DNA from 3 places in the uncultured Dysgonomonas sp. genome. Region 1 is predicted to be linked to each of the others. Evidence: riboswitches for the same ligand, from Rfam matches in the RefSeq annotation. Region 1 holds a riboswitch; each other region holds the start of a gene.

Region 1 (2,273 bases):
CTATTGGATGAATCAGGAAAAAGTTCCTATCGAAAACGTATTGGTCGTAGTAGATGATCTGGCCCTGCCGTTCGGTTCTTTACGTCTCAAAGGAAAAGGCAGTGATGCCGGACATAATGGATTGAAGCATATACAGTCAATCTTGAGTACACAGGAATATGCTCGTTTACGTTTTGGTATTGGGAACGATTTTCCGAGAGGAGGACAAGTTGATTATGTCCTGGAAGGATTCTCTGACGAAGAGGAGAAAGAGCTTCCGGCTAAACTGGAAACTTGCGGAGAAATAATAAAGAGTTTTTGTCTGGCAGGGATACAAAACACAATGAATCAGTATAACAACAAATAAGATATGGCTAAAGAAGTAAAGAACGAAGTACGGATCGATAAATGGCTTTGGGCTGTGCGTCTGTTCAAAACGCGCTCTATTGCCATAGAGGCCTGCAAAAAAGGGCGTATAACAATAAAGGGTATAACAATAAAGCCATCACGAATGATAAAAGTCGGAGATGTGATAGAGGTTCGCCGTCCGCCTGTGACATATTCGTTCGAAGTATTGGCTCTTTCTGAAAACAGGATGGGAGCAAAGCTCGTTCCTGAATTTATGCGTGATGTAACTCTTCCTTCACAACTGGAAATATTGGAGATGTCCAAGATGACCGGATTTGTAGATCGAGCCCGTGGAACGGGGCGTCCTACAAAAAAAGATCGCCGCGAGTTGGAGCAGTTTACGGACGATTATTCTTTCTTCGATGATTGGGATCTGGAGGAAGAAAACTGACCTTGTACCTGCACATATAACAAGCATGCTATCCCGGGGGGCAGCATGCTTTTTTTTGATAACTTTCCGTCAAAACACATTGCAATTCTATTTTATTCTATATCTTTGTTTTCGTATTGGTGTTACAAGTCCGCATTTGCCGGATAGTAATGAAAAGGGAATCAGGTGTAAATCCTGAACAGTCGCGCTGCTGTAAGCTCTTATCAGTGAACAGTTAACAATAATCGGTTAACAGTATTGCTGAAAAAGTCTTTAAACAATACCCAATACCACTATTCATTATTGAATGGGAAGGATGTTTAAAGATAGAGTAAGTCAGAAGACCTGCCAAAGCATATATTTTCATCTTTCGCGGAAAAAGATAGGAAACAAGAGATTTATCTCACTATTTTAAGTATTTGTATTTCAAGAAATGATTGTGTTTAAATCAATCTTATGTCCATCGTATCTGTATGGCAACATAAGTTTATGTTATAGGCACTTTCTGATCTGGTTATCATTATATTACACATTTTTAAAAAATAAACACAATGAAAAAGATATGTAAAAGATGTTCGGCATCATTCAGTTGCAGGGAGGACAGGATAGAGCTATGTAGTTGCCGTAAAGTAAGTCTTGTTATAGGAGTTCGTGATTATATAAAAGATAATTACCGCGACTGCTTGTGTCCTAAATGTTTACAAGAAACCAACAGCTCCTTCTATGCATTCGATGTAAATCCTAAATTTTTGACTAAGAACAAAAATGAATGATTTATAAAGAACTATATTACAGTAAAATAGCAAAAACTTGTTTTAATTTTACAATTTATTATAAATTTAGTCATTAATTCGTTTAATTGTATAGGTAAGTTTCCTTAAATTTGAAGCTAGAAAGCATCTCAATCCTGATTATGATCAGGTTGGAGTAATCGGTTTATGATCTTCTGTTCGCTTTAGTCACGTAACAGAAGATTATAAGCTGAAAATTGTGCGGATAATCAAAAATTATAAATAATAAACAATATCAGACATGCTACAAGAATTCACTCTAGGCGAAGGTAAAGCAATAATCAACTTCACTCTGAAATTTTGCGACACGCGACAGAAAATACTTAACAGTTATGGATTCCATAGAGTTATAGAAGTCTTTATTCAGAAACTGAAGAAAGAAGAAGTTATTATTTACGAATACTATATCAAAGAATTTAAAACTGATGAGGAGTTTGAAAAAACGCTGATAGAGGCGTTTAAATTGCTTACAGTCTGCAATACAGATGAAGTGCAGAATGTGCATGGTAAATATGCTATCTTCTTCAATGATAAAGACTTGTTTATTGAACTGATAGAATTGCTATATAGCTTTTGGCGCAGGCTTGAACGATACACTATCGTTCACAACAGCTCGATAGGCAGTGGATTGCAGAGCGTTCGCTTTATGCAGGCCAATGAACTATTCAATGAGCTTATTCTCTCCATATACCGTCGTATCGAAGAAACCGTGATCGGCTATCAAT
Region 2 (2,273 bases), 4.2 Mb from region 1:
GTCTCAAATTTACTGGCAAACAGAAATAAGATGATCGAGGCCTTTAAGCGTTCGGCATATACATCAATAAGTGAAACTGCATTTTCTAAAACGGATGAAGCCTTTATGAAGACAGTCAACAAAGTGATTGAAGAAAATCTGGGAAATCCTGAGTTTAGCCAAGATGATTTTGCTGCGGCATTAAATATGAGTAAATCAAGTTTGTACAGAAAAACAAAAGGATTATTTGATGTTTCGCCAAACGATTTTATTCGTATCAAAAGGATAAAAAAGGCAGCACAGTTATTTGATCAGAAAGAAGACAGTGTATCGGAAGTATGTTATACTGTCGGATTTAGTTCTCCATCGTATTTCTCAAAATGTTTTTATCGTCAGTTCAATTTAACGCCTAAAGAATATATTGATGCGGTTTCCTCGAGGTCTAAGTTGAATTCAGATCAGGAATAAAAAATTAACAAACCTCTGATTATCTCATATTCAATAAATAAATCAGGGTCTAATGTTAATTATTGAAACTGCTCTTCATCAAGGTTCTTTATTTAAATAATATTAATATCTTTGCACTCAGATTTTGGTGTCATGTTTCCGTATCCTCGGAAAAATGATGAAAAGGGAATCAGGTGTAAGTCCTGAACAGACCCGCTGCTGTAAGCTCTATTCAGTAAACAGTTAACAATGTTTCTGAAAAAAGTCTTCGAACAATACCAAATACCACTGATTGACAGTAATCAGTCTTCAGTCAACCGTTATCAATCTTATTGTTAACTGTTCACTGTTCACTGTTCACTGAATGTTGGGAAGGGCGTTCAAAGATGGAGTAAGTCAGAAGACCTGCCAAGGTTGATTAGTTTAAAGCTTTCGGGAAATAAAGCTGAAGAACACTGAAAAGGAATCAATCTTTTACGCTGGCGTTGTCTGACTTACTATACTGATTTCCTATTCACTCAATCTTCATACGACTTATTTTCAGTAAGCTATTTGATAATATTCTTATTAGCTTGAAATGTCATTTTCCAAGTCGAAGAAAAGGATTTTAATTATTATCCTATCAAACGTATGCTTGATTTCTTTTGCCCAGAACAAGCTGGATAGTATACAGTTGTTGAACGAAGTTGTTGTGTCCGCACGGGTTATTCAAACGGAAATTGTCCCCGTGCAAACCTTGTCAGGGACGTTGCTTGAAAATCTGAGTGCCCATTCCGTAGCCGATGCCATGCGATACTTCTCGGGCGTACAACTCAAAGACTACGGCGGTGTGGGAGGCCTCAAGACTGTAAATATCCGTAGTATGGGCAGCCAGCATGTAGGAGTATTCTATGACGGTATAGAAATCGGAAACCCACAGAATGGCGTTGTTGATTTAGGCAGGTTTTCACTGGACAATATGGAGGCGATATCCCTCTATAACGGACAGAAGAGCGCCATATTCCAGCCGGCTAAAGATTATGCGTCCGCAAGTTCCATCTATATGACGACAAAATCTCCGGAATTCAGGCAGGGTCGGAGATACGGCCTCAAAGCGGCATTCAAGACCGGAGCTTTCGACCTTGTTAATCCCTCTGTCCTGTGGCATCAGAAACTATCCGAAAATGTATCCGGTTCCCTCAATGCCGAATATATCCATTCTTCGGGCAGATATAAATTCAAGCGTGCGGTAGTAAATAATATGGATGACCGGGGCGGTTATGATACGACCGAGGTAAGGAAAAACGGCGATATAAATGTTTTTCGTATCGAACATGCCCTGTTTGGGAAGATCAAAGACGGAGAATGGAAAACCCGTTCTTATTTCTATACATCCGAACGCGGCTATCCGGGAGCCGATATAAAAAAGCCCGACGTATACGCCCATGAAGACAGGCAGTGGGATAAGAATTTCTTCTTTCAGTCCTCCCTCAAAAAGAACGTATCGGCGACATACAGCACATTGCTATCAACCAAATATGCATATGACTATATACACTACATAGCCGGCCCTTATCCCGGCCCCGAACTGGATAATAAATATATGCTCCATGAAGCCTATCTCTCGTCTGCCAATTTGTTCAATATATTACCTTTTTGGAGCGCCAATGTTTCTGCCGATTTTATGTGGAATAAGATGAACTCCAATATGCGGGAATTTATTTATCCACAACGTTATTCCGGATGGGTAGCTGCTGCGACGTCTCTCTATTTCGACCGTTTCAAATTGCAGGCCAGCTTATTGGCTTCTTACATCCATGACAATACCAAAGAAGAGAAAAAAGAGATACAGCGCGATTGGGATAAAT
Region 3 (2,273 bases), 270 kb from region 1:
TCAACTGGTTATATTTTTCTTCTATTTCATCGAATTGTTTACCGGCCTGCTCTTCCATGCCCAATAATAGACCCGTAAATTTTATCCATTCGGCTTGCCCCAGAGGAGACGATTCTTTATAGCCTAAAAAGCTGATCAGAGGAATATCCAGATTGCGGATAGCATCATAACCTCCACGCTTGAAGGGCGAAACAAGGATAATATCGGGATCGAGAGCCATAACCACTTCGTTGTCAAACTCGCCTTCGATACCGATTTTGCTTGTTTTTCCGGTTTTTAATTGTTCGTTTAGCTGAGGATTGAACAGGAAACGGGTGCTGGTTATCCCTGCTATTTTGTCCACAGCGTCTAATTTGATAAAATTGGAAATTTGCAGGGTGGTCATACATACCACGCTTCTTACGGGGACTTCTATAATCTGGTATCCGGCAGGTATGCCGGTTTTATTTTCCCCTCTTTTCAATAAAGCATATTGATATTTGGTATCGCTTTCCCCGGAAGGATCGTGTATATCCACCAGCTTGTAATTTCCATGTTCGGACACGGTAAAGCCTTTTGCATATTTGATATTTAAAGTATCGTGCGAGCCGAAGATATTGTTGCTGTCTTTCTTATTCGGGTTGCATGCAATGAAGCAGCCAAAAGCAAGCAGGATTATTGAATGGACAAGGATTTTCATATTGGTCTATTTGCGGATTATAATTAGTGAAAAGTAAGGAAATTTACGATTGAGTATTTCTTCTCTATTAGGAGTATAGAACTCCTTGCCTAAAATCCCAACATTCTCAAAATAGTGGAAAGTGACGTCCTGAATATTTTCTAATGCTTCCTTTATTACCTGTTCGCACTGCGAAGTTTTCATTAGTACAACGGTTTTCTCTCTTTTGATCTTTTCTTTCAGGCTGTCTAATGTTATGGTACCCGGAATAACTTCGAGTTCTTCCTCTTGTTTCACAATGTGAATATTGGCCAGAGTGCCACAGGCTATAAATGCAGGCACGCCCGCGATACGGCTGACCGGTATATTCTCCTGTGTAAGATATTCGCTTATGTAGTAAATGGTAGAGTAGAATCCGGCATCTCCTTCGGCTGTAACAGCTATTTTATGTCCGGATTTATACTTATCCGATATTTCTTTCGCCACAGCCTTGTAGCTTTCAATGGCCAGTGAACGGTCTTTGTTCATCGGTACATTGAATGTGTTCAGCTTTGATTCATCGACGCCCAATTGCAATAAGACATCCTTTGCCCTTGAGGACCTTTTTCCTCCGGGAAGGGCGGTTGACGGACAAAATATTAAATCTGCTTCTTGCAGTGTTTTCAAACCTTTCAAGGTTATCAGTTCCGGGTCTCCGGGACCGAGAGATACGAACATAACAGAATCAAACATCTATACAATCCATTTTATTGGAGTTAAAAAATAAGATGCTTTTAGTATAGGAAAAATAGACGAACAGGTACAAATGTTGTCTGTAAGCAGTATTTTAAGCCTAAACCTCGAGCTTTCAACTAATAACGCTTTGGCAGGTTTTCTGACTTGCTCCATCCTTGAACGGCCTTCCCATTTTCAGTAAACAGTTAGCAGTTATCAGTAAACAGTCAAAAAAACTGTTAACTGATTACTGTATCACTGATTACTGTGAAACAGTGGTGTTTGGTATTGTTCAAAGACTTTTTTCAGCAAAATTGTTAACTGATGACTGTTAACTGCTCACTGAAAAGAGCTTACAGCAGCGGGTCTGTTCAGGATTTACACCTGATTCCCTTTTAATTACTCATCCGGTAATGCGGATTTGTAACACCAAAATTTAGTGCAAAGATATGGAATTAAATTTATAAAGATTTATATAATGTAAGTCAAATAACTTTATCTATAAGTAAATGATTGATGTATTCAATAAAATGAAACAAGCGTTCTTTGAAATATTAGAAGCCGACGTTATTCCTCAGGAGAGTCTTACAATAAGAGTAAAAACTGACAGGTGGAAAATATGAAAATATGTCAACTTTGTCAAGTTTTAAGTTGGATACAAAGTTGAAATGAACGAAAAAGCTGACAGATAAAAAATGTGTAAAAGTTGTCAAGTTTGTCAAGTTTTTTGATAAAGGAATTAATGCGTTTCTTGTTAAATTTTAGATTACATGCTGCATCGAAAGTGTGTTATAGTAGAGGAAATTATTAAATCGCGAAAAAATATAGTTAAATTTATATTCCTTATTATGTTTATTTGGTAATATCGTTTAATATCAATATTTTTATACTGTATTTGTTA

Evidence for each region. Region 1 has a riboswitch for cobalamin ahead of QZL88_RS03640 (cysteine-rich CWC family protein). Riboswitches for the same ligand answer to the same signal wherever they lie in the genome.
Region 2: linked by a shared signal. The riboswitch ahead of QZL88_RS20540 (TonB-dependent receptor plug domain-containing protein) and the one ahead of QZL88_RS03640 (cysteine-rich CWC family protein) in region 1 are both predicted to bind cobalamin.
Region 3: linked by a shared signal. The riboswitch ahead of cobI (precorrin-2 C(20)-methyltransferase) and the one ahead of QZL88_RS03640 (cysteine-rich CWC family protein) in region 1 are both predicted to bind cobalamin.

What each region holds. Positions count from the first base shown of each region.
Region 1 is NZ_LT599032.1:839,542-841,814, reverse strand. It holds gene pth (aminoacyl-tRNA hydrolase) at 1-346, shown strand, start outside; gene QZL88_RS03645 (RNA-binding S4 domain-containing protein) at 350-778, shown strand; cobalamin riboswitch at 879-1,125, shown strand; gene QZL88_RS03640 (cysteine-rich CWC family protein) at 1,309-1,530, shown strand; gene QZL88_RS03635 (phosphoenolpyruvate carboxykinase) at 1,790-2,273, shown strand, end outside.
Region 2 is NZ_LT599032.1:5,081,260-5,083,532, forward strand. It holds gene QZL88_RS20535 (hybrid sensor histidine kinase/response regulator transcription factor) at 1-447, shown strand, start outside; cobalamin riboswitch at 556-854, shown strand; gene QZL88_RS20540 (TonB-dependent receptor plug domain-containing protein) at 1,004-2,273, shown strand, end outside.
Region 3 is NZ_LT599032.1:571,416-573,688, reverse strand. It holds gene QZL88_RS02525 (ABC transporter substrate-binding protein) at 1-679, opposite strand, end outside; gene cobI (precorrin-2 C(20)-methyltransferase) at 686-1,390, opposite strand; cobalamin riboswitch at 1,505-1,821, opposite strand.